Regions from separate parts of the Enterobacter sp. 3U4 genome, predicted to be linked through region 1. Evidence: predicted binding sites of a transcription regulator. Region 1 holds the regulator's gene; the other holds the start of a gene.
What was found. The regulator Fur, encoded in region 1, represses iron uptake genes when iron is present. The targets are predictions, from matches to a motif close to ATAATAATGAGAACNACTATCAA.
Positions count from the first base shown of each region.

Region 1 (16,262 bases):
CGTCTGTACGACTGGGTGCTGGATAACATCACCATTCCGGTACATCCGCGCCAGTACGAGTTCTCTCGTCTGAATCTGGAATACACCGTGATGTCCAAGCGTAAGCTGAACCTGCTGGTGACCGACAAGCACGTTGAGGGCTGGGATGACCCGCGTATGCCGACCATTTCTGGCCTGCGTCGTCGTGGCTACACCGCCGCCTCTATTCGTGAGTTCTGCAAACGTATCGGCGTGACCAAGCAGGACAACACCATCGAGATGGCCTCTCTGGAATCCTGCATTCGCGAAGATCTCAACGAAAACGCCCCGCGCGCGATGGCCGTTATCGATCCGGTGAAGCTGGTGATCGAAAACTATCCGCAGGGCGAGAGCGAGCTGGTCTCCATGCCTAACCATCCGAACAAACCGGAAATGGGAAGTCGTGACGTGCCGTTCAGCGGCGAGATTTGGATTGACCGCGCTGACTTCCGCGAAGAAGCCAACAAGCAGTACAAGCGTCTGGTGCTGGGCAAAGAAGTGCGTCTGCGTAATGCTTACGTCATCAAAGCCGAGCGCGTCGAAAAAGATGCGGAAGGGAATATCGCCACCATCTTCTGTTCTTACGATGCAGAGACCCTGAGCAAAGATCCTGCTGACGGCCGTAAAGTGAAGGGCGTTATTCACTGGGTGAGCGCTTCCCACGCGCTGCCGGTAGAAATTCGTCTGTACGATCGTCTGTTCAGCGTGCCTAACCCGGGTGCGGCGGAAGACTTCCTGGCAACCATCAACCCGGAATCGCTGGTGATTAAGCAGGGTTATGCGGAGCCTTCTCTGAAAGCCGCTGAAGCGGGCAAAGCGTTCCAGTTTGAACGTGAAGGTTACTTCTGCCTGGACAGCCGTTACAGCACCGCGGAAAAACCGGTATTTAACCGTACCGTGGGTCTGCGTGATACCTGGACAAAGATCGGCGAATAATTTTGCTGTTCTGGTCAATGAGAGACAAACGCCGCATTATGCGGCGTTTTTTTATTTAACGATCAGGATATTAAGCCCGGGCCTAAAGAGGCGTCATGAAAATAACAGGTCAATGAGGTGCTACTTATTTTTTAAAAAAAAGTTTGTGTGATAGCGAAAATCAAAAAGGTTACAAAAAAGGAAAGAAATACCGCGTCTACCCACTGAAATAACTGATAATTCCCCGTCATTCCTCGCCTTCCTGTAAATGTTACAAAGCACTACCAATTATGTGCACTTCGTCATAATCCTGACTTTTGCCCGCTGAAAAGCATTGATAATTCGCGTCGCGAAAAATAACCTAAAGACGGTAGTTAATTCGAGGGTATTTAAAACTACCCCTGACCATTTGGTCTTTTTTATTTACGCCGTTTCAGGCGTTTTAATTCGTCAAAGAGGAATAATCTATGCGTACGTTCAGTGGCAAACGTAGTGCGCTGGCGCTGGCTATTGCCGGTGTGACAGCAATGTCGGGACTTGTGATTGCGCCAGAGGCAAAAGCCGCGGGTTTCATCGAAGATTCTACCCTCACGGGCGGTATTTATTACTGGCAACGTGAGCGTGACCGTAAAGACGTCACTGAAGATAAATACAAAACCAACCTCTCGCACTCCACCTGGAACGCCAACCTGGACTTCCAGTCAGGCTACGCCGCGGATATGTTCGGTCTGGATATTGCTGCGTTCACCGCGATTGAAATGGCGGAAAACGGCGACAGCGGCCACCCGAACGAAATCGCCTTCTCCTCCAGTAACAAAGCATATAAAGAAGACTGGTCTGGCGATAAGAGCGGTATCAGCCTTTACAAAGCCGCAGCGAAATTTAAATACGGTCCGGTATGGGCGCGCGGCGGTTATATTCAGCCAACTGGCCAGACCCTGTTAGCACCGCACTGGAGCTTTATGCCGGGTACCTATCAGGGGGCGGAAGCGGGAGCTAACTTTGACTACGGCGATGCGGGTGCGCTGAGCTTCTCCTATATGTGGACCAACGAGTACAAAGCACCGTGGCACATTGAAATGGACAAGTTCTACCAGAACGATAAGAAAACCAAAGTCGATTACCTCCACTCTCTGGGTGCGAAATACGACTTCAAAAACGATCTGGTTCTCGAAGCGGCATTTGGCCAGGCGCAAGGTTATATCGATCAGTACTTTGCTAAGGCCAGCTATAAGTTTGATGTCGCGGGTAGCCCGCTGAGTACCAGCTACCAGTTCTACGGTACGCGCGATAAAGTCAGTAACGGTGGCGTTAACGACATCTACGACGGTACCGCCTGGCTGCAGGCGCTCACCTTTGGCTACAAGGTTGGTCAGGTTGATTTGCGTCTGGAAGGCACATGGGTGAAAGCAGAAGGGCAGCAGGGCTACTTCCTGCAGCGTATGACCCCGACCTACGCTTCCTCCAACGGTCGTCTTGATATCTGGTGGGATAACCGCTCAGACTTCAACGCAGACGGCGAGAAAGCGGTCTTCTTCGGCGCAATGTACGACCTGAAAAACTGGAACCTGCCTGGCTGGGCGGTGGGCGCTTCTTACGCTTACGCCTGGGATGCAAAACCTGCCGACATGGCAACACCGGATGCTTACTACGATCCAAACTATCGCCTGAAAGAGTCTTCCTACAGCCTGGATGCTATCTATACCCTGCAGGATGGCCGCGCGAAAGGCACGATGTTCAAACTGCATTTCACCCAGTACGACAACCACTCCGATATCCCGAGCTACGCGGGCGGTTACGGCAACATCTTCCAGGATGAACGTGACGTGAAATTCATGGTTATCGCCCCATTCACTATCTTCTGATGAACGCACCGGCGGGCTGAGTCCCGCCGGTATGGAGACTGTACATGATGAAAAAAATCGTAATCGTCGCGTTGCTGGCATCAGGGCTGGTGGCGTGCGCTCAGACACAGGCACCGAAAGAGGACACCCGTCTGAAGGAGGCGTATAGCGCCTGCATTAATACTGCGGAAGGATCGCCGGAGAAGATTGAAGCCTGTCAGAGCGTGCTGAACGTGTTGAAGAAAGAGAAAGCACACGAGCAGTTCGCGACGCAGGAGAACGTCCGCGTGATGGATTACCAGGCCTGCATTCAGGCACGTAAAACCGGTAACGATCAGGAAGTGGCGAAGCGTTGCGATAAGATCTGGAACGAGATACGCAATAACAATAAATAAGTGCTTTACGCCCGGTGGTGCTGCGCTTACCGGTCCTACAAAGGTGTCATAGCCCGTAGGCTCGGTAAGCGCAGCGCCACCGGACTTTTTACAGGCAAAAAAAAGCCAACCTTGCGGCTGGCTCAGAGTATGAATACTGATTATTTCGCGTCGTGCGCGTGGTCGTCTTCGCGGCAGTCGCCTTCAGCGCAGTGACCGTAAAGGTACAGGCTGTGGTTGGTCAGGCGGATGCCATGACGCGCGGCGATTTCACGCTGGCGTGACTCGATGGAATCATCGCTGAATTCAATGACCTTGCCGCAATCGAGGCAGATCAGGTGATCGTGGTGCTGCTGCTGAGTCAGTTCGAAAACAGATTTACCGCCTTCGAAATTATGACGGGTAACAATGCCCGCGTCATCAAACTGGTTCAGCACGCGATAGACGGTAGCCAGCCCAATCTCTTCACCCATGTCGATAAGACGTTTATAGAGGTCTTCCGCACTGACATGGTGATTGTCTGGACCCTGAAGCACTTCGAGGATTTTTAACCGAGGAAGCGTAACTTTCAGGCCAGCCTTCTTTAATGCGGTATTGTTGTCAGTCATGCGGAATCTGTCCTGTTGCTAAACGATTCACTTCTGTAGGAAGTGACAGAAAATGCACCTGGGATAATGCGTCTCATTATAGAACTGCCATGGCTAAATGAAAACTGCAAGTCTCAGGCAAAATATGCTTATAAAAATGGGGTATCACCAACAAACTTGCTCAATGAAAAACCACATTTTATCAGGGAGACATTGTACAGGTCTGGGCGAAAAAGTTAAAAGATTGTAGCAATTAATTTAATCGGTTTGACCTGGTGCACGGGCGCAACCGCCGTTGCGCCGCGATAAAAATCAGGCGTTAAGAATATCGTCCAGGTGCAGTTCTTCACGGATCTGCTTAACCCATTTCTCGACGCGCTCAGCGGTCAGTTCTGGCTGACGGTCTTCGTCGATGGCCAGACCCACGAAGTGATCGTCATCGGCCAGGCCTTTAGACGCTTCGAAGTGGTAACCGGCGGTCGGCCAGTGGCCTACGATAACCGCGCCATTCGGCTCAATGATGTCGCGGATGGTACCCAGCGCGTCACAGAAGTATTCGGCGTAGTCTTCCTGATCGCCGCAGCCAAACAGGGCAACCAGCTTACCGTTGAAGTCGACTTCTTCCAGCGTCGGGAAGAAATCATCCCAGTCGCACTGGGCTTCACCGTAGTACCAGGTTGGGATACCCAGCAGCAGAATGTCATAGCCTTCCAGATCTTCTTTGCTGCTCTTGGCGATGTCATGCACATCAGCAACGTCTTTACCGAGCTGTTTTTGAATGTTTTTTGCGATATTTTCGGTATTGCCGGTATCACTGCCAAAGAAAATGCCGATGATTGCCATGAGTAAAATAACCTCTTGAAACTTAATAGTATGGTGGCGCAATTCGGCCACGGATAAGGGCAATAATAGCAGAACTGGCAACCCTGCGGAAACTGCTATCGCGCAGGACTGCACTCTGTGCTACATGAAAAGGGTAATTAAGGGAATTTTCAGACTTATGCCTGGCCGCGCAACGTCTCAAGCTGGGCGATCAGCATCTCTTCAATGAGCTCGCTGCGGCTGATATTTCGCGCGTCAGCCAGCTCGTTCAGCGCATCGACGGCGTCGGCGTTAAGCTTCAGTTCGACACGCTTAAGCCCACGATTTTTATCGCGTTTAAGCTGATTGCGTTTATTGATACGCAGCTGTTCATCGCGCGAAAGCGGATTCGTCTTCGGTCGTCCCGGGCGACGCTCATTCGCGAACAGATCTAGTGTCGTACGGTCCGTTTGTTCTTTGGCCATGATTCTGAGACTTCGGGGGAAACACGCCGCCCTGCTAATGCCCGGGCGATAAGCGCGCCATCATACATCACCAATAACGGCGCGCCAACGACTGGAAGCCCGCAGCCTTCCAGTCGCTCTCTTTTTAATCAATTTGTAGTATCAGCAAGATAGCGGCGAATGGCGCGCAGTACGGCGTCAGGTTTTTCCGCATGCACCCAGTGCCCGGCACCGGCAATAACGTGGGCGCGAGCCTGCGGGAATTGGGCCAGCAGCGCGTCGCGGTACGCGTCGGTTACGTAAGGAGAGTTTCCGCCGCGAATAAAGAGAGTAGGGTGCGGCCAGGCGGGGACGGTTTTCCAGCCCACGATGTTGTTGTACTGGTCCCAGAGCACCGGCACGTTAAAACGCCACTGGCCGTCAACAAACGACTTCAGCAGGAACTGCACGACGCCCTCTTCATCAAGATGCTCACGCATGACGGCTGCAGCCTGCTGGCGGGTCGCGACACCCGCTTCGGTGACAGCATTGATGGCGGCAAAAATTTCGTCGTGACGGCGGACGTCATAATCCACGGGCGCAACATCAATCACCACCAGGCCGTTAATACGCTCCGGCGCAAGCGCCGTCAGGGCCATCACCGCTTTGCCACCCATTGAATGCCCGATGAGGGTTACCTTTTGCAGATCGTTGGCATCCAGCGTATCCAGCAGATCCTGCGCCATTGCCGCGTAGGTCATTTCGTCGGAACGGCCGGAAAGACCGTGATTTCGCATATCGACCTGTAAAATATCGTGGTCGGTAACCAGATCGCGCGCCAGCACGCCCAGGTTATCCAGGCTGCCAAAAAGCCCGTGAACCAGTACGATGGGAGAATTATTGTTCGGCGATTGTGCAGTTTGCGCTCGGGTATTCAATTTCATGGCAAAGTTCTTTTTTTACGTATGTCAGGTTAGGGTATCATGTTGACCATTCTGCCGCCCGGCTGCAAGGTTCCAGTTTAATCTGACTTTTGCCGCCAACCTGGTTTGACGCTATCCGCTGTTGGGATTTGACCTTATAATCCCAATGACTTGTATTCAGATAAGATATCGCACTGGATTAAGATGAAAACAATCGAAGTTGATGACGAACTCTATCAGTATATTGCCAGCCATACGCGGCATATCGGGGAGAGCGCGTCCGACATTTTACGGCGCATGCTTAAAATTTCCGCCGCTTCACAGCCTGCTACCCCAGTCACCAAAGATGTCGTGTCTCAGCCAAGCGTTGTTGCACAAGCAAAACCTGCCGTGACGCCGGCAAAAGATAAAGTGCGCGCGATGCGCGAGCTGCTGCTCTCCGATGAATACGCGGAGCAGAAAAAGGCGGTTAACCGCTTTATGCTGGTGCTGTCGACACTTTATTCACTGGATAACAAAGCGTTTGCTGAAGCGACCGAGTCGCTGCACGGTCGTACTCGCGTCTACTTCGCGGGCGACGAGCAGACGCTGCTGCAAAATGGCAATCAAACCAAACCCAAACATGTACCTGGCACCCCGTACTGGGTGATCACCAATACCAATACGGGCCGCAAATGCAGCATGATTGAACACATCATGCAGTCCATGCAGTTCCCGGCGGAATTGATTGAAAAGGTTTGCGGTACAATTTAACCCTTGCATCAGAAGGACCCGGTAATGGCAAATCACAGCCGTGCAGGCCAACCTGCACAACAAAGCGATTTGATTAACGTCGCTCAGCTGACCGCGCAGTATTATGTGCTGAAGCCGGTCGTGGGCAACGCAGAACACGCAGTGAAGTTTGGTACATCAGGTCACCGCGGCAGCGCGGCGCGCCACAGCTTTAACGAGCCGCACATTCTGGCCATTGCTCAGGCCATTGCGGAAGAGCGCGCTAAAAACGGCGTTACCGGTCCGTGCTACGTGGGGAAAGATACCCATGCCCTGTCTGAGCCGGCGTTCATCTCTGTTATGGAAGTGCTGGCGGCAAACGGCGTCGATGTCATTGTTCAGGAGAACAACGGCTTCACCCCAACGCCTGCGGTCTCTAACGCAATCCTGGTACACAATAAAAAAGGTGGCGCGCTGGCTGACGGTATCGTGATCACGCCATCCCACAACCCGCCGGAAGACGGGGGTATCAAATACAACCCGCCTAACGGTGGTCCGGCAGACACCAACGTCACTAAAGTGGTGGAAGATCGTGCGAACGCGCTGCTGGCTGATGACCTGAAAGGCGTGAAGCGTATCTCTCTGGATGCGGCCATGGCGTCCGGTCATGTGAAAGAGCTGGATCTGGTTCAGCCGTTCGTGGAAGGCCTGGCGGATATCGTCGATATGGCGGCCATTCAGAAAGCCGGCCTGAAGCTGGGTGTGGATCCGCTGGGCGGCTCCGGTATCGAATACTGGAAACGTATCGCTGAGCACTACAAGCTGGATCTGACCATCGTGAACGATCACGTCGATCAGACCTTCCGCTTTATGCACCTGGACAAAGACGGCGCGATCCGTATGGACTGCTCCTCCGAGTGCGCGATGGCGGGCCTGCTGGCGCTGCGTGATAAATTCGATCTGGCGTTTGCTAACGACCCGGATTACGACCGCCACGGTATCGTCACCCCTGCCGGGCTGATGAACCCGAACCACTATCTGGCTGTTGCAATTAACTATCTGTTCCAGCACCGCCCGCAGTGGGGCAAAGAGGTAGCCGTCGGTAAAACGCTGGTTTCCTCCGCGATGATCGACCGCGTGGTCGAGGCGCTTGGCCGCAAGCTGGTGGAAGTGCCGGTGGGCTTCAAATGGTTCGTTGACGGTCTGCACGACGGCAGCTTCGGCTTCGGTGGTGAAGAGAGCGCGGGCGCATCTTTCCTGCGCTTCGACGGCACGCCATGGTCAACCGACAAAGACGGCATCATCATGTGCCTGCTGGCAGCGGAAATCACCGCGGTCACCGGTAAGAACCCGCAGGAACATTATAACGAGCTGGCGGCACGCTTTGGTGCACCAAGCTATAACCGTATTCAGGCCAGCGCGACGTCAGCTCAGAAAGCGGCTCTGTCCAAACTCTCTCCTGAGATGGTCAGCGCAAGCACCCTGGCGGGCGATCCGATTACCGCGCGTCTGACGGCGGCACCGGGTAACGGCGCCTCCATTGGTGGTCTGAAAGTGATGACTGACAACGGCTGGTTCGCTGCGCGTCCATCCGGTACGGAAGATGCGTATAAAATCTATTGCGAAAGCTTCCTCGGCGCTGAGCACCGTCAGCAGATTGAGAAAGAAGCGGTAGAGATTGTCAGCGAAGTGCTGAAAAACGCGTAAGTGCGGTTTGGTGCGGGCTGGTGCCCTCACCCCGACCCTATCCCACAGGGAGAGGGAGAAAACATTAAAAACGGCAACCCTTGGGTTGCCGTTTTGCATTGACCTCGTAGGCCCGGTAAGCGCTAGCGCCACCGGGCTTTTTTTCAACTGTGCTTATTCTTCAGTTCAAACCGTGGTGACACCAGACCGTACAGCGTCCAGCCCATAAAGGTCACCATCGCCCCGTAGAGCATCGCTTCCTGGCCGGAAGAGTAGAGCGCATAGAAGCTGTATATTGCCCCAATCAGCGCCACGATATTCGCCGCGCGCGCCTTGCGTGGATCCACCTTCGCCACCTTCTGAATAATCACCAGCGCCGCCATCGACAGAATATACGGAATGATATTCGTCACGACCGCCAGGTTGACCAGCACGTTGAACTGGCTGTTCAGCGACGGGCTAATGGTCATCAGCGACAATCCGCTCTGGAAGATAACAATCGCCAGCATGCCCTGCACCGGCGCATCCGCTTTGGTCACGCGGGAGAAGATTTTTGGGAAGTAACCTTCATCAGCGGAGGATTTAAACACCTGCGCGATGGTGAACTGCCAGCCAAGGAGTGAACCGCAGCACGACATCACCATCAGACCCATGATCACTTTCCCGACTTCCGGAGTGAACATTTGCGCGAAGGCCAGCCCGAACGGCGCCGTGGAGTTAGCCAGATCCATATTCGGAACGATGCCCGCAATGACGTTCGTCGAGACGATATAGATCACCGCCGCGCCCAGCGTACCGCCGAGGACCGCAATCGGGACGTTCTTTTCCGGATTCTCAACCACTTCAGCGTTCGCGCAGGCGGATTCCAGACCCAGGAAAGCCCAGAGCGTCATGGCGATAGAAGAGCCGACCGCGGTAAAGAACGGCACATTGTGCGGGTTCCAGGAGTTGGCGTACAGCGTCGGGCTGAACCAGAACCAGCCGATGATGCACAGGCCGACAACCGGAATAATTACGCCCCAGACGGTGATGCTGCTGAGCTGTCCGGTGATACGCGCGCCGCCAAAGTTAGCCACGGTGCAGATCCACAGCACGCCGATGGTGGCTAAGCCAATCTGTACCGGGCTGAGCGTCGCGCCAAACAGCTCCGTACCGTAACCCACGGCGGAGATGGCAATCGCCACGTTGGCGATCAGCAGCGACACCCCGTAGGTATAGTTGGCCATAAAGTTGCCCGACTTGCCAAAGGCATACTCGGCATAGCCCCCCATCCCGCCTGACTTGCGGCTGAACATCCCGCACTTGGCGAACGCCCATGCCAGCGCCATTGAGCCTACGGCGGTCACCAGCCAGGAGATAATTGAAATGGTTCCTACTTCGGCAAGCTTGGTTGGCAGCATGATAATCCCGGACCCCATCATGTTCACCATGGTAAGGATGGTCAGCTGCACCACGCCCATCTTATTGGACTTACTCATAATTTCTCTCCTTTCAGCAGCGCGGGCTGAGTGGCGGGTTGTTTGATGACGTTGCAGCGAACCTGTTTACGGCCCTCGCACTCTTCGACGTACACACCCTGCAGCTCCGGCGCGAAGCCCGGCAGAAGGTTGATGCCTTCTTCCAGCGCGGCAAAGTAGCGCAGCACGGAACCGCCCCAGACCTCCCCAGGGACAACACACAGCACTCCCGGTGGATAAGGCAGGGCGCCTTCCGCGGCGATGCGGCCTTCCGCGTCGCGCAGGGAGACCAGTTCAACCTCACCGCGCAGATAGGCATAGTTTGCGTCCTGCGGGTTCATCATCACGCGTGGGAAATGAGACTTGCGGAACATCTCTTTCTGCAGCTGCTTCACGTTGTGACGGGCGTACAGGTCATGCATCTCCTGGCAGATCTGACGCAGGGTGTAATCCGCGTAACGTTCCGGATGCTGTTTGTAGAGGGAAGGCAGGACCTCTTTCAGCGGAACATCGCTCTCGAGCAGCTTTTCGAAGCGCACCAGCTGCGCCACCAGCTGCTGCAGTTTGCCCATATCTTCCGCAGGCGTGAGCAGGAACAGGATCGAGTTGAGATCGCATTTTTCCGGCACGATGCCGTTTTCACGCAGGAAGTTGGCAAGGATAGTGGCGGGCACGCCGAAGTCGTCATACTCCCCGGTGCGGGCGTTAATGCCCGGCGTGGTCAGCAGGAGCTTGCACGGGTCGATAAAATACTGATGCTCAGCGTAGCCTTCAAAAGCGTGCCAGTTTTCACCCGGTACGAAGTGGAAGAAGCGCAGATCGGTCGCAATCTCCGCCGTGTCCCAGCTTTCCCACGGACGGCCATCCACCGTTTCCGGCACGAAGGGGCGAAGGTACTGGCAGTTTTCCAGGATCAGCTTGCGCGCTTCGATACCGTTCACCACGCAGTCCATCCACATGTTGCGGCCGCTCTGGCCTTCATGCATGCGGGCGTTGATGTCCAGCGCAGCGAACAGCGGATAAAACGGGCTGGTGGAGGCGTGCATCATAAAGGCATTATTCAGCCGCTTATGCGGGACATAGCGCTGCTGGCCTTTGATGTGGCTGTCTTTTTTATGGATTTGCGAGGTCTGCGAGAAGCCGGCCTGCTGTTTATGCACGGACTGGGTGACCAGGATCCCCGGATCGTTTTCGTTCAGCTCCAGCAGCAGCGGAGAGCAGTCGGCCATCATCGGAATAAACTGCTCGTAACCCACCCAGGCCGAGTCAAACAGGATGTAATCACACAGATGCCCAATCTTATCCACCACCTGACGGGCGTTATAGATGGTGCCATCGTAGGTACCGAGCTGGATCACCGCCAGACGGAACGGACGCGCATCGCGTGCACGACCCGGCGCCACCTCTGCCACCAGCTCGCGCAGATAACTTTCTTCAAAGCAGTGAGCGTCAATGCCGCCAATAAAGCCGTACGGGTTACGTGCGGTTTCGAGATAGACCGGCGTTGCGCCTGCCTGGAGGAGTGCGCCGTGATGGTTAGATTTGTGGTTGTTACGGTCGAACAGCACCAGGTCACCCGGGGTGAGCAGGGCGTTAAGCACCACTTTGTTGGATGACGAAGTGCCGTTCAGCACGAAGTAGGTCTTATCGGCGTTAAAGACCTTCGCCGCATGTTGCTGCGCGATGCACGGCGCGCCCTCGTGAATCAGCAGATCGCCCATTGCCACGTCGGCGTTGCACAGATCGGAGCGGAAAAGCGTCTCGCCAAAGAAATCGACAAACTGATTACCGGCAGGATGGCGGCGGAAGAACTGGCCGCCCTGATGCCCCGGACAGTCAAACGCGCTGTTGCCCTGCCTCACATAGTCGACAAGCGCGCGGAAAAACGGCGGGCGCAGCTGGGTTTCATACTTCAGGGCAGCCGCTTCCAGCTGGCGTCCATAAAAGTCGTTGCTGGTGTCTGAATGCTCAAATACGCCATGAATGCGCGATAAATAGTCTGCCGGAATGATCTCTTCTTTATGCGTCGCGACAAAAACAGGAATGCCAAATCCGGTGGCTTCTATTTCGTCCAGTATGCCGCCGGTAATATCACTGACCGCCAGAACAACGGCGGCAACATCGATATAATCCGAGGCCCGGACATCCACCAGTTCACGCTGGGTGGTAAAGCAATCCGGACATGCACGGCTGGCTGCGATTTTTAAACTTTTCATCTTTCTCTCTTTATTTTAGGTAATAAGCGTCCCTCGATTTCTTGCAAGAAAGAAATCGATAATTTTCCGGAAAAAAAGCAAAGGATGGTCGCTGATTAAAATCAGAACATTGCTTTTTTGATGATTGAAATTCAGTCCGCCCGGAGCGGATGAGTCTGAATCAAAATGAATGAGCGCACGAGTTCACAGGCAATAGCCTGTAAAATAAGGTGTTTCAGGGTAACCTGTAAGCGAGTGCGCCAGAAGTCGAAGGACTACCGGGCATTAAAGAGATGAAAGTCAAAGCAGTTTCGGTGGGCAAACATCATGATATGTGTTGTCCGCCTTATATGGGGCATTAAACGATTGTTGTTTTCCATGGTTCATTTTCCTTTCAGTAATTGAAAGCACGGTCATTTTATCCAGGAAAAGGCGATTAACTGTGAAGAAGATCACCGTTAACCGATCATTCTAGAAATAAATAGTCGTTTTTGATGAATATCGCAGATCAAAATACTGGTTTGTTGGTAATGAGTTAACAGGATGTTTTGTTAATGTTTTAAACGGGCATAAATAATCATAAAAATAACGGTTGGATTATTTTGAAATATTTTCTGAGGGTTTTTTATTTTATTTAAAAATAAACTGAATAGTTATTCAGAGCATAAACCGATAACCGATACCGGTTTCAGTTAATAAATGGCGAGGGCGAGCGGGGTCGACTTCGAGTTTCTGACGAAGATGTCCCATATATATGCGTAAATAGTGACTATGTTCTACAGCGTTGGGGCCCCACACCTGACTTAACAGCTGGCGTTGGGTGAGTACCTTGCCGTGGTTGTTGAGCAGTACGGCGAGCAGGCGAAACTCAATGGGCGTGAGGTGAATTTCCTCTTCGCCGCGCACAATGCGCCGCGCGGCCAGGTCAACCCGGATATCCCCGAACGTGTAGGTTGGGTCAGCAGGCGTGGTGGCGCTGTGGCGACGCAGCGCCACGCGAAGGCGGGCCTGTAGCTCGCCGATACCAAACGGTTTAATCAGATAGTCATCCGCGCCGGCATCCAGCGCGGCGATTTTATCCGTCTCTTCAGTACGGGCGGAGAGCACGAGGATCGGCATCTGGCTCCACTGCCGGACTTCACGAATAAAATCGATGCCGTCACCGTCCGGCAGCCCAAGATCGAGGATCACCAGGTCCGGCTTGCGGGTAGCGGCTTCAATTAAACCCCGCTGAAGCGTACCCGCATCATGAACGCGCAGACCGTCTCCTTCCAGCGCAGCGCGCAGAAAACGGCTAATGGCGATCTCATCTTCAACAATCAGAACGTTGATCACAAATCCTCTGGTAATTCATTAAGTTCTGGCGGGGTTTCCAGAGGAAGTGTAACACAAAACCGCGCGCCGCCTTCCGGACGATTCTCTGCGGAAATGGTCCCGCCATGGACGTCGATAATTGCCTGGCAAATCGCCAACCCCAGCCCCACGCCCGGAATGGCCGACTCCTTATTGCCGCGCGCGAATTTTTCGAAAATAGCCAACTCCTGACCGGCGGGTATGCCGGGTCCGGTATCCCAGACGTCAAGATGAAGCGTGCCATCGTCCACCGTCGCATCCACGCCAATTTGAGCACTGGCGCCCGCATATTTGCCGGCATTTTCCAGCAGGTTGATCAGCACCCGTTCAAACAGTGGACCATCAACGTGAATTAACGTCAGGGGCTCGGGCATGTTCAGCGCGATATGTCGCCCACCCAGACCGGGTTCGAGCATTTTCAGGGCGCTGCCCACCACCTCCTCAAGCGTGAGCCACTCTTTTTTGAGGTTAAAACCTCCCGACTGGATACGCGCCATATCGAGCAGGTTATTCACCAGGCGCGTAGTATTCAGCACATGCTGGCGGATCTCGCTGGCCTGAAGGGCATGTTTAGAGCCTTCCGCCGCCAGGTCCAGCGTCAGAATTTCAGACTGACCGAACAGGACGGTGAGTGGGGTACGCAGATCGTGCGAGAGCGCCGCCAGCAGCGAGTTACGAATGCTTTCCCGCTCGCTCGCCAGACGGGCCTGTTCCTCGCTTGCGGTGAGAGCCAGTCGTTCCAGCGCGCTGGCAACCAGCAGCGTAAAGGTCTCCAGCAGTCGCTGCTGTTCGGGGATCATCAGCTGGCGCAGGTTTGAGGGCTCAACAATCACCAGCCCCTGATTTTTATCGGCACTGCGCAGCGGCAGAATTTGATAGGGCACGCCGGGGAGGGTGTCGGTCCCTGCGCCTGCCGGTAAGCCTTTGTCAAAGCTCCAGCGCGCGATGGCTTCGTCCCAGGGGGTCATGCCTGTGGCCGACGTCAGCGGGCGCAGCTTGCCGTGTTCGTCCGGGAGCAAAATCAGGTTGCTGGCATGAAAGGTTGAGCGGATAAACTGCTCGCTGGTCTGTACGATATCCAGCGGCGTGCGGCCCACCGCCAGCGATTTCGACATCTCATAGAGATGGCGCGTGCGCTGTTCGCGATAGCGGGCGATGCGCGCCTGATAGCGCACGCCCGCCGTCAGATTCCCGATCACCAGCCCGACGGTGAGCATCACCGCGAAGGTGAGGATGTACTGTACGTCCGAGACGGCCAGCGTCCCGCGGGGGGCAATGAAGAACAGATCGAAGCTGATGACGTTAACAACCGTCGCCAGGACCGACGGCCAGCGCCCGTAAAAGAGCGCCACCACCACCACGCCCAGGAGGTAGATCATCACCAGGTTGGCGGCATCAAACGCAATCAGCCACTGGCTGGCAATCACGGTAATCAGGGCGCAGAGCACGACGGCGACAAGACAGCCGCGGAGCTGAATGCGCCATTTATCGCTGAAGGTGCGGCCGTCCGGCGCGCGATTGGGTAAGGGGGTAGGTTTGTCGTCCAGCGCCACGATCACCAGATCCAGATCCGGCGCGCGACGGGCCAGCTTGTCGGCAAAGGATTCGCGGCTAAACCAGCGGCGATGCTGGCGACGGCCGATGACGATTTTCCCCAGATTGTGCTCGCGCGCGTAGCGCAAAATGGCTTTATCTTCCTGCGGATCGGAAAGGGTGGCGGTTTCGGCACCCAGCTCCTGCGCCAGGCGCAGCGAACTCAATATCGCGCGACGCTGGTTTTCGGGCAGCGCGTGCAGCTGCGGCGTTTCGACATACACCGCATGCCAGACGCTGCCAAATTTAGCCGCCAGGCGAGCGGCGGTGCGGACAAGTTTTTCGTTGCCGCTGCCGTGGCCGACGCACAGCAGGATGGCATCCCGCGTGTGCCAGACGCGCTCCTGGCCCTGCAGGTCGCGCCAGGCGCGCATTTGATCGTCCACCCGGTCGGCGGTTCGGCGCAGGGCCAGCTCGCGCAGGGCTATCAGGTTGCCTTTACGGAAGAAATGTTCGATGGCGCGCTCGGCCTGGCCGGCGATATACACTTTGCCTTCATGCAGGCGCTGGCGTAAATCATCGGGCGGCAGGTCGACCAGCACCACCTCGTCCGCGGAATCAAAGAAGGGGTCGGGCACCGTCTCGCGCACCTGAATGCCGGTCACGCCGCTGACCACGTCGTTCAGGCTTTCGAGGTGCTGAACGTTAACCGTGGTGAACACATCGATGCCGGCTTCAAGTAATTCTTCAACATCCTGCCAGCGCTTTGGGTGGCGTGAGCCTGGCGCGTTGCTGTGCGCCAGCTCGTCCATCAGGATAAGCGCGGGACGGCGGGCGAGGGCGGCATCAAGATCGAATTCGGTAACTAACCGACCGCGATGGCTGATGCGGCGGGGCGGCTGGGTAGCCAGCCCCTTCAGCAGTGATGCCGTCTCTTTACGTCCGTGGGTTTCAACCACGCCGATCAGAATATCGAGCCCCTGCGCCCGAAGCCGCTGGGCTTCCGTCAGCATGGCGAAGGTTTTCCCGACGCCCGCGCAGGCACCGAAGAAAATTTTCAGTTTGCCGCGATGGGCTTCAGCCGTCTGTTCAAGCAGCCTGTCCGGATCCGGGCGCATGGGCTCGTCGGTCATTTAGTTTTTCCTTAGCGCGTCCAGCGCCAGATTCAGCTCAACAATATTTACCACGGGCATGCCGATGAAGCTGACCAGCGGCTTTTGCGTGTGCTCTGCAACCAGCTGGCTCACCTGTTCGACGGTCAGCTGACGGGCGGCGGCGACGCGCGGGATCTGCCATGCCACAGCTGCCGGCGTCAGGCTGTAGTCCAGCCCGCTGGCCGATGCGGTCACCAGCTCCACGGGAACGTCACGGCTGGCCTGCGGATTCGCGGCGCGCAGGGCGGCCACGCGCTCAGCGACGGCT
Region 1 is NZ_CP136665.1:2,637,334-2,653,595, reverse strand. Features, by position in the region: gene glnS (glutamine--tRNA ligase) at 1-954, shown strand, start outside; gene chiP (chitoporin ChiP) at 1,401-2,798, shown strand; gene chiQ (ChiQ/YbfN family lipoprotein) at 2,846-3,172, shown strand; gene fur (ferric iron uptake transcriptional regulator) at 3,313-3,759, opposite strand; gene fldA (flavodoxin FldA) at 4,051-4,581, opposite strand; gene ybfE (LexA regulated protein) at 4,737-5,024, opposite strand; gene ybfF (esterase) at 5,153-5,926, opposite strand; gene seqA (replication initiation negative regulator SeqA) at 6,110-6,658, shown strand; gene pgm (phosphoglucomutase (alpha-D-glucose-1,6-bisphosphate-dependent)) at 6,683-8,323, shown strand; gene potE (putrescine-ornithine antiporter) at 8,467-9,780, opposite strand; gene speF (ornithine decarboxylase SpeF) at 9,777-11,975, opposite strand; gene speFL (leader peptide SpeFL) at 12,230-12,334, opposite strand; gene kdpE (two-component system response regulator KdpE) at 12,612-13,289, opposite strand; gene kdpD (two-component system sensor histidine kinase KdpD) at 13,286-15,973, opposite strand; gene kdpC (potassium-transporting ATPase subunit KdpC) at 15,974-16,262, opposite strand, start outside.

Region 2 (16,262 bases), 2.2 Mb from region 1:
GGATAAACTCGCTGCCAAGCTTGCGGCGCAGGTGATGGACGTGAACTTCGATGGCGTTGCTTGAGACGTCGTCGTCCCAGGTATAGAGTTTTTCCTCGATCAGCTTTCGCGGCAGCACCCGGCCCGCGTTACGCATTAACAGCTCCAGCAGCGCGAACTCTTTCGGCTTGAGCGTCAGCGGCTCACCGTCCAGCGCGGCGACGAGACGGGTCGGATCGAGCGTGACCTTGCCGTGGCGTAGCTCGCTATGCGTCTGGCCGTGGCTGCGGCGGACCAGCGCCTCAAGGCGGGCGCCGACTTCAATCAGCGCGAACGGCTTACAGAGATAATCATCCGCGCCAAGACGCAGTCCTTCCACGCGCTGGTTAAGCGCATCCCGCGCGGTCAGGATCAATACCGGCTCGCTGCGCCCGCTTTCGCGCCACGCGCGCAGGATGTCCAGACCGTCAATTTCCGGCAGCGTCAGATCCAACACCACGGCATCATAGGGCGCAGAGGAAAGCGCGGCCTGGCCGGTTTTTCCGTCGGTAAACCAGTCCACGCTAAAGCCCATTTTGCTTAAACCCGCTCTGATACCGTCGCCAATTAACGTGTCGTCTTCTACCAGTAAAATGCGCATATTCCCTCCTTGATGCCGTCAGTAAACCCTCTGAATCAACGTGCTGTACAGTAAAAATAAATAAATTTTCCCCTTAAGAAGTTGTTAAGGATTACCCTGTTTAATGGACTGCGAAACCAGATTAAAGGGAGAGTTAATATGAAAAAATTCGCTGCTATTGCCGCCATCATGATGATGACCACTGCCCCCGTCTTTGCCGCGCAGGGCGGATTTAACGGCCCGTCCGCCACGCAAACCCAGACCCAGACGCAAACGGGCGGTTTTGTTGATAACGACGCTAATCTCACCACCGCGGTGAAGGTCAAAGAGATGAAAGACGACAGTTGGGTGAAGCTGCGCGGGAACATCACCCAGCGCCTGTCCGATGACCGCTACACCTTCCGCGATGAGACCGGTACGGTGAACGTGGAAATTGACCACAAGCGCTGGAACGGCGTGACCGTCACCCCTCAGGATAAAGTGGAAATCCAGGGCAAGGTCGATAAAGAGTGGAACGATTTTGAAATCGACGTGAAGCAGGTCATTAAGCTGAACAAATAACCCGGAAAGGGCCGCATAAGCGGCCCTTTTTCTTTGTGACTCAACTCGTCAGATAGGGTAGTATCTGCGGCAATATTGCCTGAAACCCTTCGGTTTCTGAGTTGAGGAATCACACGTAATGAGCGATATGGCAGAGCGCCTCGCGCTACATGAATTCACGGAAAATGCCTACCTGAACTACTCCATGTACGTCATCATGGACAGGGCGTTGCCGTTTATCGGGGATGGCCTGAAGCCCGTTCAGCGCCGCATCGTCTATGCGATGTCCGAGCTGGGGCTGAACGCCACCGCCAAGTTCAAGAAATCCGCCCGTACCGTCGGTGACGTGCTGGGTAAATACCATCCGCACGGCGACAGCGCCTGCTATGAAGCGATGGTGCTGATGGCCCAGCCGTTCTCTTACCGCTACCCGCTGGTGGATGGTCAGGGGAACTGGGGTGCGCCGGACGATCCGAAATCCTTCGCGGCGATGCGTTATACCGAATCCCGTCTGTCTAAATATGCCGAAGTGCTGCTGGGCGAGCTGGGTCAGGGAACCGTTGACTGGGTACCAAACTTTGACGGTACGATGCAGGAGCCGAAGATGCTCCCTGCGCGTCTGCCGAATATCCTGCTGAACGGCACCACCGGGATTGCGGTCGGCATGGCGACGGACATTCCGCCGCACAACCTGCGCGAAGTGGCGAAAGCCGCCATCACCCTGATTGAGCAGCCGAAAGCCTCGCTCGACGATCTGCTGGATATCGTACAGGGTCCGGATTTCCCGACCGAAGCCGAAATCATCACCTCGCGTGCGGAAATCCGCAAAATTTACCAGAACGGTCGCGGCTCCGTGCGCATGCGCGCGGTGTGGAATAAGGAAGACGGCGCCGTGGTCATCACCGCGCTGCCGCATCAGGTTTCCGGTGCCAAAGTGCTGGAGCAGATCGCCTCCCAGATGCGCAATAAAAAACTGCCGATGGTAGACGACCTGCGCGACGAGTCTGACCACGAGAACCCGACCCGTCTGGTGATCGTGCCGCGCTCCAACCGCGTGGACATGGAGCAGGTGATGAACCACCTGTTTGCCACCACCGATCTGGAAAAAAGCTACCGCATCAACCTGAACATGATCGGCCTCGACGGACGCCCGGCGGTGAAAAACCTGCTGGAGATCCTCACCGAATGGCTGACGTTCCGCCGCGATACGGTCCGCCGTCGTCTGAACCATCGTCTGGAGAAAGTGCTTAAGCGCCTGCATATCCTCGAAGGTTTGCTGGTGGCGTTCCTCAATATCGACGAGGTGATTGAGATCATCCGTACCGAGGACGAGCCGAAGCCCGCCCTGATGTCGCGCTTTGGCATCAGCGAAACACAGGCCGAAGCGATCCTTGAGCTGAAGCTGCGCCATCTCGCCAAACTGGAAGAGATGAAGATCCGCGGCGAGCAGAACGAGCTGGAAAAAGAGCGCGATCAGCTGCAGGCGATCCTCGCGTCCGAGCGCAAGATGAACACCCTGCTGAAGAAAGAGCTGCAGGCCGATGCAGACGCCTTCGGCGACGACCGTCGTTCTCCGCTGCACGAGCGCGAAGAAGCGAAGGCGATGAACGAGCACGACATGCAGCCGTCCGAGCCGGTGACTATTGTCCTGTCGCAGAGCGGCTGGGTGCGTAGCGCCAAAGGCCACGATATCGACGCGCCGGGGCTGAGCTACAAAGCGGGTGACAGCTTCAAAGCGGCGGTGAAAGGTAAGAGCAACCAGCCGGTGGCGTTTATCGACTCCACCGGCCGCAGCTACGCCATTGACCCGATCACGCTGCCTTCCGCGCGCGGGCAGGGCGAGCCGCTCACCGGCAAGCTGACGCTGCCGCCGGGCGCGACGGTTGACCATATGCTGATGGAAGCCGATGACCAGAAACTTCTGCTGGCGTCTGATGCGGGCTACGGTTTTATCTGTACCTTTAACGATCTGGTTTCCCGCAACCGTGCCGGTAAGGCGCTGATTAGCCTGCCGGACAACGCCCACGTGATGGCGCCGCTGGTGATTGAGAACGAAAGCGACATGCTGCTGGCGATCACTACCGCCGGACGTATGCTGATGTTCCCGGTCAGCGATCTGCCGGAGCTGTCAAAAGGCAAGGGCAACAAGATCATCAACATCCCGTCGGCGGAGGCCGCGAAAGGCGAAGATGGCCTGGCGCACCTCTTCCTGCTGCCGCCGCAGAGCACGCTGACCATTCACGTCGGCAAGCGCAAAATCAAGCTTCGTCCGGAAGAGCTGCAGAAGGTGGTGGGTGAGCGCGGTCGCCGCGGTTCGCTGATGCGCGGTCTGCAGCGTATCGATCGCGTGGAGATAGACTCTCCTGCACGCAGCGCTGCGGGTGACAGCGAAGAGTAATGTCGTGATATCCCCCTCTGTCCGGAGGGGGAATTTCAATAAAATTTCCCGTAAAATCGTTGTTAATTCGTGCGTTGCGATTAACAATACGCGCTCGTAATAAAGTCCTTACCTGGCCACAGGTGAAGTATAATTGTCAGCTGTTGGGGCTTCAGAGGTCGCTATGCTATATATTGTTCGTCTTATTCTTACCGTTATCTACTGCATTCTGGTCTGTATTTTCGGCTCTATTTATTGCCTGTTCAGCCCGCGTAATCCGAAGCATGTCGCCACCTTTGGCCATATGTTCGGGCGCCTTGCGCCGCTGTTTGGTCTGAAAGTTGAAAAACGTCTGCCGGAAGGGGCGGAGAATTTCGGTAACGCCATCTATATCGCCAACCATCAGAACAACTACGATATGGTGACGGCCTCTAATATCGTGCTTCCACCGACCGTGACGGTGGGCAAAAAAAGCCTGCTGTGGATCCCGTTTTTTGGTCAGCTGTACTGGCTTACCGGCAACCTGCTGATCGACCGTAATAACCGTGCAAAAGCGCACAGCACCATTGCGGAAGTGGTGAATCATTTTAAAAAGCGCAAAATTTCAATCTGGATGTTCCCGGAAGGGACGCGCAGCCGCGGCCGCGGCCTGCTGCCGTTTAAAACCGGTGCGTTTCATGCCGCAATTGCGGCAGGTGTTCCAATTATTCCTGTGTGTGTTTCCAATACTTCGAATAAGATTAATCTTAACCGCCTGAATAACGGGCTGGTAATTGTCGAAATGCTGCCACCCGTCGATACCAGTAAATACGGTAAAGATCAGGTGCGCGAGCTGGCCGCGCACTGCCGCGATCTGATGGCTGAGCATATCGCGCAGCTCGACAAAGAAGTCGCAGAGAGAGAAGCCGCCGGTAAGATTTAATCCGGCGTTAAAGGGAAAACGAATTCCCACGTTGTTAGTCGTTTCAGATGGAGCTTATATGTCACTCAGTCGGCGTCAGTTTATTCAGGCTTCGGGTATCGCCCTTTGTGCGGGTGCGATGCCGCTGACAGCCAGCGCCGCCGGGCAGCAACAGCCGCTGCCTATTCCGCCACTCATTGAATCCCGTCGCGGTCAGCCGCTTTTCCTGACGCTGCAGCGTAGCCACTGGTCCTTTACCCAGGGGACGCGCGCGCCCGTCTGGGGCATTAACGGACGTTATCTTGGGCCGACCATACGCGTGTGGAATGGTGATGACGTTAAGCTCATCTACAGCAACCGTACCCCTGAAAATGTCGCCATGACCATCAGCGGCTTACAGGTACCTGGCCCGTTAATTGGCGGCGCGGCGCGAATGATGTCGCCCAGCGCCGACTGGGCGCCCGTTCTGCCGATTCGCCAGAGCGCGGCAACTCTGTGGTATCACGCCAACACGCCTAACCGCACGGCGCAGCAGATCTATAACGGCCTGGCCGGAATGTGGCTGGTTGAAGATGAGGTCAGCAAATCCCTGCCGATCCCAAACCACTACGGCGTGGATGATTTCCCGATTATCATCCAGGACAAACGTCTGGATAATTTCGGTACGCCAGAATACAGCGAGCCGGGCAGCGGTGGCTTCGTCGGCGATACGCTGCTGGTTAATGGCGCGCAGAGCCCGTATGTCGAAGTGTCCCGTGGCTGGGTGCGCCTGCGTCTGCTCAACGCGTCTAACTCGCGCCGCTATCAGCTGCAGATGAGCGATGGCCGTCCGCTGCACGTGATCTCCGGCGATCAGGGCTTTTTACCGGCGCCGGTGTCCGTCAAACAGCTGGCGCTCTCGCCGGGCGAACGTCGCGAAGTTCTCATTGATATGACCAATGGGGATGAAGTGTCTGTCACCTGCGGTGAAGCGGCCAGCATTGTCGACCGTATTCGCGGGTTCTTTGAACCGTCGAGCATACTTGTCTCGACCCTGGTGCTGACCCTGCGTCCAACCGGTCTGCTGCCGCTGGTGACCGATAGCCTGCCAATGCGTCTGCTGCCGCAGGAGATCATGAGCGGCTCGCCGGTGCGCAGCCGTGATATCAGCCTGGGCGACGACCCGGGCATCAACGGCGCGCTGTGGGACGTCAACCGCATCGACATCACCGCGCAGCAGGGCACCTGGGAACGCTGGACGGTTCGTTCAGATATGCCACAGTCGTTCCATATTGAAGGGGTGTCATTCCTGATCCGCAACGTCAACGGCGCGATGCCGTTCCCGGAAGATCGCGGCTGGAAAGATACCGTCTGGGTGGACGGCCAGGTTGAACTGCTTGTCTATTACGGTCAACCTTCGTGGCCGCACTTCCCGTTCCTGTTCCACAGCCAGACGCTGGAGATGATGGACAGGGGCTCGGTAGGGCAGATGCTGGTCAATCCGGCATCGTAAATTGCTTTTCTCCCTCTCCCTGTGGGAGAGGGTTGGGGTGAGGGCAACAGCCCGCATAATACCCCTTCATTTCCCACAATGTTCCAGCGTATAATCCCCGCCCTTTTGTCTATTTTTTCTTCGGAAGCATTATGAGCGCAATTTCCCTGATCCAGCCGGATCGTGACCTCTTCTCCTGGCCCCAGTACTGGGCAGCCTGCTTTGGACCGGCGCCGTTCCTGCCGATGTCCCGTGAAGAGATGGACCAACTGGGCTGGGACAGCTGCGACATCATTCTGGTCACGGGCGATGCCTACGTTGACCATCCGAGCTTCGGTATGGCCATTTGTGGCCGTATGCTTGAAGCGCAGGGCTTCCGCGTGGGGATCATCTCCCAGCCTGACTGGAACAGCAAAGACGACTTTATGCGTCTGGGTAAACCCAACCTGTTCTTCGGCGTGACCGCAGGCAACATGGACTCGATGATCAACCGCTATACCGCCGACCGCAAGCTGCGCCATGACGACGCCTACACGCCGGATAACGTGGCGGGTAAACGTCCGGACCGCGCGACCCTCGTCTATACCCAGCGCTGCAAAGAAGCCTGGAAGGACGTGCCGGTGATCCTGGGCGGCATCGAGGCGAGCCTGCGCCGTACCGCGCACTATGATTACTGGTCTGATACCGTGCGCCGCTCGGTGCTGGTGGATTCCAAAGCCGACATGCTGATTTACGGAAACGGCGAGCGTCCGCTGGTGGAAGTGGCGCACCGTCTGTCGCAGGGCGAGCCGGTGAGCAGCATCCGCGACGTGCGCAATACCGCCATCATGGTGAAAGAGGCGCTCCCGGGCTGGAGCGGGGTGGATTCCCGCATCATCGATATGCCGGGCAAAATCGACCCGATCCCACACCCGTATGGCGACGATCTGCCGTGTGCGGATAACAAACCGGTAGAGCCGAAAAAAACGGAAGCGAAGGCTATCGTCGTGCAGCCGCCGCGCCCGAAGCCGTGGGAAAAGACCTACGTGCTGCTGCCGTCCTACGAGAAGGTGAAAGCCGACAAGGTGCTCTACGCGCACGCGTCCCGTATTCTGCACCATGAAACCAACCCGGGCTGCGCCCGCGCGCTGATGCAGAAGCACGGCGAGCGCTTTATCTGGATCAACCCGCCAGCTATACCGCTCTCCACCGAAGAGATGGACAGCGTCTTTGCGCTGCCGTACAAGCGCGTGCCGCACCCGGCGTACGGCAACGCACGTATCCCGGCGTATGAGATGATCCGCTTCTCGATCAACATCATGCGCGGTTGCTTCGGCGGCTGTTCCTTCTGCTCCATTACCGAGCACGAGGGGCGCATCATTCAGAGCCGTTCGGAAGAGTCGATCATCAACGAGATCGAAGCGATTCGCGACACGGTGCCGGGTTTTACCGGCGTGATTTCCGATCTTGGCGGCCCAACCGCGAACATGTACATGCTGCGCTGCAAGTCGCCGCGCGCGGAGCAAACCTGCCGCCGTCTCTCCTGCGTCTATCCAAGCATTTGCGAGCACATGGACACCAACCATGAGCCGACGATCAACCTCTACCGCCGCGCCCGTGACCTGAAAGGCATCAAGAAGATCCTGATCGCCTCCGGGGTGCGTTACGACATCGCCGTGGAAGATCCGCGCTACATCAAAGAGCTGGCGACGCACCACGTCGGTGGCTATCTGAAGATTGCGCCGGAGCACACCGAAGAAGGCCCGCTGTCGAAGATGATGAAGCCGGGCATGGGCAGCTATGACCGCTTTAAAGAGCTGTTCGACACCTACTCGAAGCAGGCGGGCAAAGAGCAGTATCTGATCCCGTACTTCATCTCCGCCCATCCAGGCACGCGCGATGAGGACATGGTGAACCTGGCGCTGTGGCTGAAACAGCGTCGCTTCCGTCTGGATCAGGTGCAGAACTTCTATCCGTCACCGCTCGCCAACTCGACGACCATGTATTACACCGGCAAGAACCCGCTGAGTAAGATTGGCTACAAGAGTGAAGAGGTGGTGGTGCCGAAAGGGGATAAACAGCGTCGTCTGCACAAGGCGCTGCTGCGTTACCACGACCCAAAAAACTGGCCGCTGATCCGCCAGGCGCTGGAAGAAATGGGCAAAAAACACCTGATCGGCTCGCGCCGCGACTGTCTGGTACCGGCCCCGACGCTGGATGAGATGCGCGAAGCGCGTCGCCAGAACCGCAATACGCGTCCGGCGCTGACCAAGCACACGCCGATTGTGCATCAGCGTTCGAACGGTGGGGCGGGAACGAAGAAGAACGTAAAACGTAAGATCGGTTAAACCTGTAACAATGCCCGGTGGCGCTGCGCTTACCGGGCCTACAGGTCAGGGCGTAGGCCGGGTAAGGCGTAGCCGCCACCCGGCTTTTTTCTGCATAAGGATAGGAGGCCCAAAATGAAAATAAGGAAGTTAACAGGAACGATGCTGATTAGCCTGACGTTATGCGGTTGTGTAATGCACCGCCAGACACAGCCAGAAGTGGAAGGACGTCTAATCGACAGCGCAGGTAAGCCAGTCTCTGGCGCTAAAATAACATTAGAGAGGGAGCAAACGCTTTCTGACGACAACGGTCGTTTTGCTTTTCAGAGCCAGCTTGAGTGGATCTTTTTTCTGCCAATAGGCCCGATGGACTGGATTTATCACACCCCGCTCCAGATAAGTGTCAACGGAAAGGAATATGATGCAGAAGCAGGCGGCGGTCTCGGTGGGCCGCATAAACTTGAAGGGAAAGCGTATAACGTTATTTGCACATTGCCTGACCTTCCCGGAGAAGCGAGATGTCAGTCCGGTTTATAAATTAAAACGAGCCCGGCGGAAGACCGGGCTCGTTTTAGGTATTACCCGCCAAACTGATCCGGGTCCGGCCCAAGCCGCTTACCCTTATCCAGCTTCGCAATCTCGCCAAGCTCATCTTTGTCCAGCCGGAAATCCCAGACGTCGAAATTCTCGGCGATGCGCGATGGCGTGACCGATTTCGGGATCACCACCAGGCCGTTGTCCAGATGCCAGCGAATGACGATCTGCGCCGGGGTTTTGCCGTATTTATCCGCTAGGTCGCGGATAATTTTCTGATCGAATACCCCTTCACCACCCTGAGCCAGCGGGCTCCAGGACTCGGTCTGGATTTTATGCGTGGCGTTCCAGGCGTGAAGCTGACGCTGCTGCATCAGCGGGTGCAGTTCGATCTGGTTAATCACGGGTGCGACGCCCGTCTCGTCAATCAGCCGCTGCAGGTGATGAACCTGGAAATTACAGACGCCGATACTTTTCACCAGCCCCTCTTTTTGCAGCTCTATCATCCCTTTCCAGGCATCAACGTAATGGTCGATGGCCGGAACCGGCCAGTGCATCAGATACAGATCGACGAAATCGAGCTGGAGTTTCTCGAGGCTCTCCTGCAGGGCTTCGCGGGGACGCTTTTGATCGTCATTCCACAGTTTCGTGGTGATGAATAATTCATCGCGAGGGACACCGGCGCTGGCCAGTGCGGTACCTACGCCGTCCTCGTTTTTGTACGCGGCGGCGGTGTCAATCGACCGGTAGCCGACTTCCAGGGCTTTATGAATGGCGGAGACGACCTCGTCGTTACCGGCTTTCCATACACCTAGCCCCAGCTGGGGCATCACGTTGCCGTCCTGCAGCTTGATTACGGTTTGGTTTGCCATTTTTCCTCCTTCAGGTGCGCATCGCCGGAGGGAGACTCCGGCGATGGGGTGTGCATTAAGTCTGGACGAAATGTCAAAAAACGAAAGTCGGGGAGACAAAAACGCTTAGCGCGCCGCCTCGTAAATACGACGGCTGACGTCCAGGGTGATGTCGCCGTGCTCGCCCAGATGGGTCATGCCGTGCTCTTCGAGTTTCGCCAGCAGGGCGGGGATGGAGCTGCCGTCCAGGCCATAGCCTGACAGACGCGTTGGCACGCCCAGGTCTTCAAAGAAGCTGCGGGTCGCTTCGATGGCGGCATCAATGCGCGCATCGTCAGAACCCTCGGTAATGTTCCACACGCGCTCGGCGTACTGCAGCAGCTTGGCGCGTTTGGTGTCGCGTTTTTCGTTCCACAGCGCAGGCAGCACAACGGCCAGCGTTTGAGCATGGTCCAGGCCGTGCATCGCCGTCAGCTCGTGGCCCAGCATGTGGGTTGCCCAGTCCTGCGGCACGCCAGCGCCGATCAGGCCGTTCAGCGCCTGCGTGGCGGCCCACATTACGTTGGCGCGAACGTCATAGTTTTCCGGCTCTTTCAGCGCTTTCGGACCCTCTTCGACGAGCGTCAGCAGAATGCCTTCCGCGAAGCGATCCTGAATTTTGGCATTCACCGGAGACGTGACGTACTGCTCAACGGTATGTACAAAGGCATCGACCACGCCGTTCGCCACCTGACGCGCAGGCAGGGTGTAGGTGTAAACCGGATCCAGAATGGCGAACACAGGCTGAACGTGTTCGTTCATGAAGGCCTGTTTGTCCCCGGTGGTTTTACGGGAGATTACCGCACCCTTGTTGGATTCAGAACCGGTGGCCGGCAGGGTCAGCACGGAGCCCATCGGGATAGCGCTTTTGATGTCGCTGCCGCGAGTTTCCAGGATGTGCCACGGATCGATGCCGTCAGCGTAGTGCGCTGCCGCCGCGATGAATTTGGTGCCGTCCAGCACCGAGCCGCCGCCGACCGCCAGCAGGAAGGTAATGTTTTCTTCGCGGGCGATTTTCACCGCCTTCATCAGCGTTTCGTAGGACGGGTTTGGCTCAATGCCGCCGAACTCACGCACGTCCATACCGTCCAGCGCGCTGTAAACCTGATCCAGCACGCCGGTTTTTTTCACGCTGCCGCCACCGTAGGTGATCAGCACGCGGGCGTCAGCAGGGATCTGCGCGCGCAGGTCAGCGATAGCGTCTTTACCAAACAGAATGCGGGTTGGGGTGTGAAGATTAAAGTTGTTCATTGCTCGTTCCCTTTAGTGGGTGAAAAACCGTGGTGCGCAGAGGGCGACCTGATGCTGCTCATTGTGGCCGTCCGGGGCTACGCCCTCAATGCACATTCCTGCCGATGTCTTGCCCATTTCTACAGAGCGCTGGAGAAAGCGCGGAAAACAACGCACACTGTCAACGTCGAAAACCGCACCCGGAGTAATGCAAGATGAACCGTGAGGCTATCTGCCAGCAGCTCACTGTGCAGATTAAGAGATTGATAGATAATGAAAATCGCGCCAGCGACCTGCTGCCGGACATTCGCCTGCTCTATGGCACGCAGCCGGGAACGCGCACGCCGGTCATGTACCAGCCGGGCATCGTTTTTCTCTTTTCAGGCCATAAAATTGGCTATATCAACGAGCGCGTGTTCCGCTACGACACCAATGAATATCTGCTTCTGACGGTACCTTTACCCTTTGAATGTGAAACCTTCGCGACAGAGGCGGTTCCGCTGGCGGGTATTCGCGTCAACGTCGATATTCTTCAGCTGCAGGAGCTGCTGATGGAGATTGGCGAAGATGAACTCTTCCAGCCTTCGATGGCGTCGAGCGGGATTAACTCGGCGACGCTTTCAGAAGAGATCCTCTGCGCCATCGAGCGTCTGCTGGACGTGATGGAGAGGCCGCTTGACGCGCGCATTCTGGGCAAGCAGATCGTCCGTGAAATTCTCTACCACGTGCTGCTGGGCCCGGGCGGCGGTGCGTTACTCGCCCTGGTGAGCCGACAGACCCACTTCAGCCTGATAAGCCGCGTGCTCAAGCGTATCGAAAGCCAGTACACGGAAAACCTCAGCGTCGACCAGCTGGCGGCGGAAGCGAACATGAGCGTCTCGGCGTTTCACCATAATTTTAAATCGGTGACCAGCACCTCGCCGCTGCAGTACCTCAAAACCTACCGGCTGCATAAGGCGCGGATGCTGATGATCCACGACGGCATGAAGGCCAGTGCGGCGGCGATGCGGGTGGGCTATGAAAGTGCTTCGCAGTTCAGTCGGGAGTTTAAGCGCTATTTCGGCGTCACGCCGGGAGAGGATGCGTCACGCATCCGAACTATGCAGGGAGCTTAGGCTTTTTTCCCTCTCCCCTATGGGGAGAGGGTCAGGGTGAGGGGATCACGCGCTGCAGTACTTCTTCTTAATCACCACCGCGATGGTTCCCACCAGACCCGCTACCAGCAGGAACATTGGCAGCACCATCAGGAAGGTCATCACCTGATCTTCGTGGTGTTTCACAAAGGGGATCATATTCAGCGCGTAGCCGAGCGTCGTCACCACGCCAACCCACAGCAGAGCGCTCAGCCAGTTGAAGAACTGGAAGCGGCGGTTCGACAGACCCGAAATGCCTGCCATCGTCGGCAGAAGGGTGCGAACGAACGCGAGGAAACGTCCGGCCAGCAGCGCCAGCAGGCCGTGCCGGTCAAACATGCAGGTCGCGCGCTGATGATATTTATGCGGCAGCTGCGCCAGCCAGCTTTTGACGACGCGCGTGTTCCCCAGCCAGCGGCCCTGCAGATAGCTCAGCCAGCAGCCCAGGCTGGCTGCGGAGGTCAGGATAACCATCGTTGGCGTGAAGTCCATGACGCCTTTCCCGATTAACGCCCCGGCAAGTAAAAGCAGGCTGTCACCGGGCAAGAACGAGGCTGGCAGTAATCCATTTTCCAGAAACAGAGTTGCGAACATCACGAGGTAAACAATACCAACGATGTGAGGATCCGCCAGCGCGGCAAAGTCGTGATGCCAGAGCGCCGCGATAATATCTTGAATAACAGCCATGGACTTTCCTGTGGAACAGCAGATATAGCGCTATTGTACTCCCTTATTCGTCCGTCGGGTTTGATCCCGGGCGCAACTCATGCAGACTTTTCTGATGGTGGTGTCCACAAAAGCGTCCAGAGAGTACATTTTCAGCCTGCACTCTACACGATACGCTCGAACCCTGCTGCTAAATCGGCAATCAGATCGTCAACATTTTCTAAACCGATATGCAGTCGAATCAGGGTTCCGCTGAAGTCCACTTCACCGCCGGGGCGCAGGGCCGCAACCTGTTCCGGCTGGTTAGCCAGAATCAGGGATTCAAAACCGCCCCACGAGTAGGCCATGCTGAAGAGGGTAAAATTATCCAGATAGCTTGCCAGCTCGTCATTATTTAGCCGTTTTTTCAGCACGAACGAGAACAACCCGCTGCTGCCTGTAAAGTCACGCTGCCAGAACTCATGGCCTTTACTGCCGGGTAGCGCGGGGTGATTCACGCGCTCAACCTGCGGATGCTGCGCCAGCCATTCGGCCACCGTCAGGCTGCTTTCATGGTGCTGACGCAGGCGAACGCCCAGCGTGCGGATACCGCGGCTGGTCATGTAGGCCGTGTCGGCATCCACCATCTGGCCCATCAGGTAGGCATTTTCACGCAGCTGATCCCAGCAGCGCGCGTTGGAGACCGCAGTGCCAATCATGCCGTCTGAGTGACCAATCAGGTATTTCGTTGCCGCCTGAATCGAGATATCAATGTCGAATTCCAGCGCTTTAAACAGCACGCCTGCCGCCCAGGTGTTGTCGATCATAACGATCGCCTCTGGCGCTTTGCTGCGCACGGCCTTCACGATAGCCGGCACGTCGTGAACTTCCATGGTGAGTGAGCCCGGCGATTCCAGGAACACAATGCGCGTGTTTGGCTGAATAAGTTCGGCAATGCCTTCACCAATCAGCGGGTCGAACCAGCCGGTCGTTACGCCGAGCTTGCTGAGGATTTTGGTGCAGAAGTCCTGGCTGGGTTCATAGGCGGTATTGGTCATCAGGATGTGATCGCCCTGTTCCACAAACGCCAGAATCGTGTTGGCGACCGCCGCCGCCCCACATGGGAACAGCGCGCAGCCTGCGCCACCTTCCAGCTCGCACATCGCTTCCTGCAGAGAAAAATGGGTTAGCGTGCCGCGACGGCCATAAAATAGCCCGCCATTTGCGCGGTTGCGCGTGGCGATTTTTTTCTCCTCAACGGTGTCAAACACCAGCGAGGAGGCGCGTTGAATCACGCTGTTGACCGATCCCTGAGTATATTTTTTGCTGCGTCCTGCCTGTACCAGCGTGGTATCAAGATGCTTCTTTGTCATGTTCGCTAACCCTGTTTTTATACGTCTGGACGTCCAGACTACCACGATTGGAAAAAACTGCACCCGCAGGCTTATCGAATAAGCAGAAAATTTTATCAAAAATTCGCATAAGAAATTTTTACTGCGTAAGCGCAAGGAAAGTGAGCGAAAATTACGGCACCATGCAAATACTAATGAGAACTACTATCAATTCGACGACGTTTTGATATTATTACGCTCAGATTTTGTGATTTGCGTCCTGGAGATACAGAGTGGGTAATAATTTGATGCAGACGGATCTCTCCGTTTGGGGCATGTATCAGCATGCTGACATCGTGGTTAAGATTGTGATGATCGGCCTGATTCTGGCGTCCGTTGTCACCTGGGCTATCTTCTTCAGTAAAAGCGCCGAGCTGCTTTCGCAGAAGCGTCGCCTTAAGCGGGAACAGCAGCAGCTGGCTGAAGCCCGCTCTCTGGATCAGGCTTCGGATATAACCTCATCCTTCCACGCCAAAAGCCTGACCACCCTGCTCGTGAATGAAGCGCAGAACGAGCTGGAACTCTCCGCTGGCAGTGAAGATAACGAAGGTATCAAAGAGCGTACCGGTTTCCGCCTTGAGCGTCGCGTTGCGGCCGTTGGCCGACACATGGGACGCGGCAATGGTTATCTGGCGACTATCGGCGCGATCTCACCGTTCATCGGTCTTTTCGGTACGGTCTGGGGCATCATGAACAGCTTTATCGGTATCGCGCAGACCCAAACCACCAACCTGGCGGTTGTGGCGCCGGGTATCGCAGAAGCGCTGCTGGCGACGGCGATTGGTCTGGTTGCAGCGATTCCTGCGGTGGTTATCTACAACATCTTCGCGCGTATGATTGGCAGCTACAAAGCCACGCTGGGTGACGTTGCCGCGCAGGTTCTGCTGCTGCAAAGCCGCGATCTCGACCTGAATGCCAGCTCGGTTAAGCCGGTGCATGCGGCGTCTAAACTGCGCGCAGGTTGATAGTATGGCGATGCGTCTAAACGAAAATCTGGACGATAACGGCGAAATGCATGAGATCAACGTGACGCCGTTTATCGACGTCATGCTGGTTCTGCTGATTATCTTCATGGTGGCTGCGCCGCTGGCGACGGTGGATGTGAAGGTAAATCTGCCGGCATCTTCCAGCCAGCCCCAGCCGCGGCCGGAGAAGCCTGTCTACCTGTCGGTGAAGGCGGATAAATCCATGTTCCTTGGGAACGACCCGGTGACGGCCGACTCGGTCATCCCCGCGCTGGAGCAGCTTACGGGCGGTAAGAAAGACACCACGGTCTTCTTCCGTGCGGATAAAACCGTTGATTATGAAACCATGATGAAGGTAATGGACACGCTGCATCAGGCGGGTTACCTGAAGATTGGACTGGTCGGCGAAGAGAAAGCGGCCTCGAAGTGATAAAGAAGCTGGCGAAAGCCGGCTTTTTTTATGCCTGTCAGTTTATGCGTTTTTGTTATCTGTCGGTGCAGTCGAAGGGGTTGCCAGCGCGTCCTCATCCAGCGCCACGCAGGTGACGTTTGAGGTACGGTACTCACCGTCTGACAGCTTGCGCGTCAGGCGCAGGGTGGCGATTTCTCTGGCAAGCAAATACTGATAATTGGCCTCGAGACGCCCCAGAAGCTTCTCTTTCAGCTCAGGACGCTCTTCAATGATGGCATTCATCACGGCGCCGTAAATTTCTTCTTTGACCTGCAGCGGATAAATTTCACGGCGATTGTGCCATTTCAGCCGAACCAGCGTCGCCGGGATCGATACCAGGTCTTGCGTAATACGCGTCATCTCGTCATTTTTTGTGTTTCTTAGCGCGTCGAGATTTTGCTTTAAGATAAATTCATCACTTTTTTTATCATCTAAAGTCAAATAAACGTCGTTGTTTTTAACTTCTTTCACGTTAATCTTCCCCCAGGTTATAAAAAATTGGGTTGTTTTTTTCGCGCGTAATTAAGTTAAGCCAAATTTCATTGCCCGCATCATTAATTTGTTCGGTTTTCTCGGCCAATATTTGACTTAGTTTCTGGGCATCTATTTCACCCTCGGCCTGCAGGTCATTCAGCAGGTGGACAAAGGCTTCAATTTTTATGGCGCGAAATAAGCGTTCTTTTATATGGCGATCGTGCTCTTCCAGCAACATATTTCGGGATTTGCCAGTTCGGGAAACACCAATTAATATATCGGGCTCGAAATCAGAGAGCTTTCTTTTCCCCTGAGTGAAACTGGCCTCTTTTTCTGCTTCCGTCGGTTGCTGTTCC
Region 2 is NZ_CP136665.1:52,917-69,178, forward strand. Features, by position in the region: gene qseB (quorum sensing response regulator transcription factor QseB) at 1-619, opposite strand, end outside; gene RVY89_RS00280 (YgiW/YdeI family stress tolerance OB fold protein) at 758-1,159, shown strand; gene parC (DNA topoisomerase IV subunit A) at 1,278-3,536, shown strand; gene plsC (1-acylglycerol-3-phosphate O-acyltransferase) at 3,700-4,437, shown strand; gene ftsP (cell division protein FtsP) at 4,496-5,908, shown strand; gene RVY89_RS00300 (YgiQ family radical SAM protein) at 6,040-8,214, shown strand; gene RVY89_RS00305 (transthyretin-like family protein) at 8,329-8,730, shown strand; gene dkgA (2,5-didehydrogluconate reductase DkgA) at 8,772-9,599, opposite strand; gene yqhD (alcohol dehydrogenase) at 9,705-10,868, opposite strand; gene RVY89_RS00320 (AraC family transcriptional regulator) at 11,063-11,962, shown strand; gene yghB (DedA family general envelope maintenance protein YghB) at 12,008-12,667, opposite strand; gene metC (cystathionine beta-lyase) at 12,811-13,998, opposite strand; gene exbB (tol-pal system-associated acyl-CoA thioesterase) at 14,250-14,981, shown strand; gene exbD (TonB system transport protein ExbD) at 14,986-15,411, shown strand; gene RVY89_RS00345 (cytoplasmic protein) at 15,454-15,903, opposite strand; gene RVY89_RS00350 (hypothetical protein) at 15,905-16,262, opposite strand, start outside.
Region 2: a site for Fur is predicted at 14,166-14,188, ahead of exbB (tol-pal system-associated acyl-CoA thioesterase). Genes of this name have one in related genera too.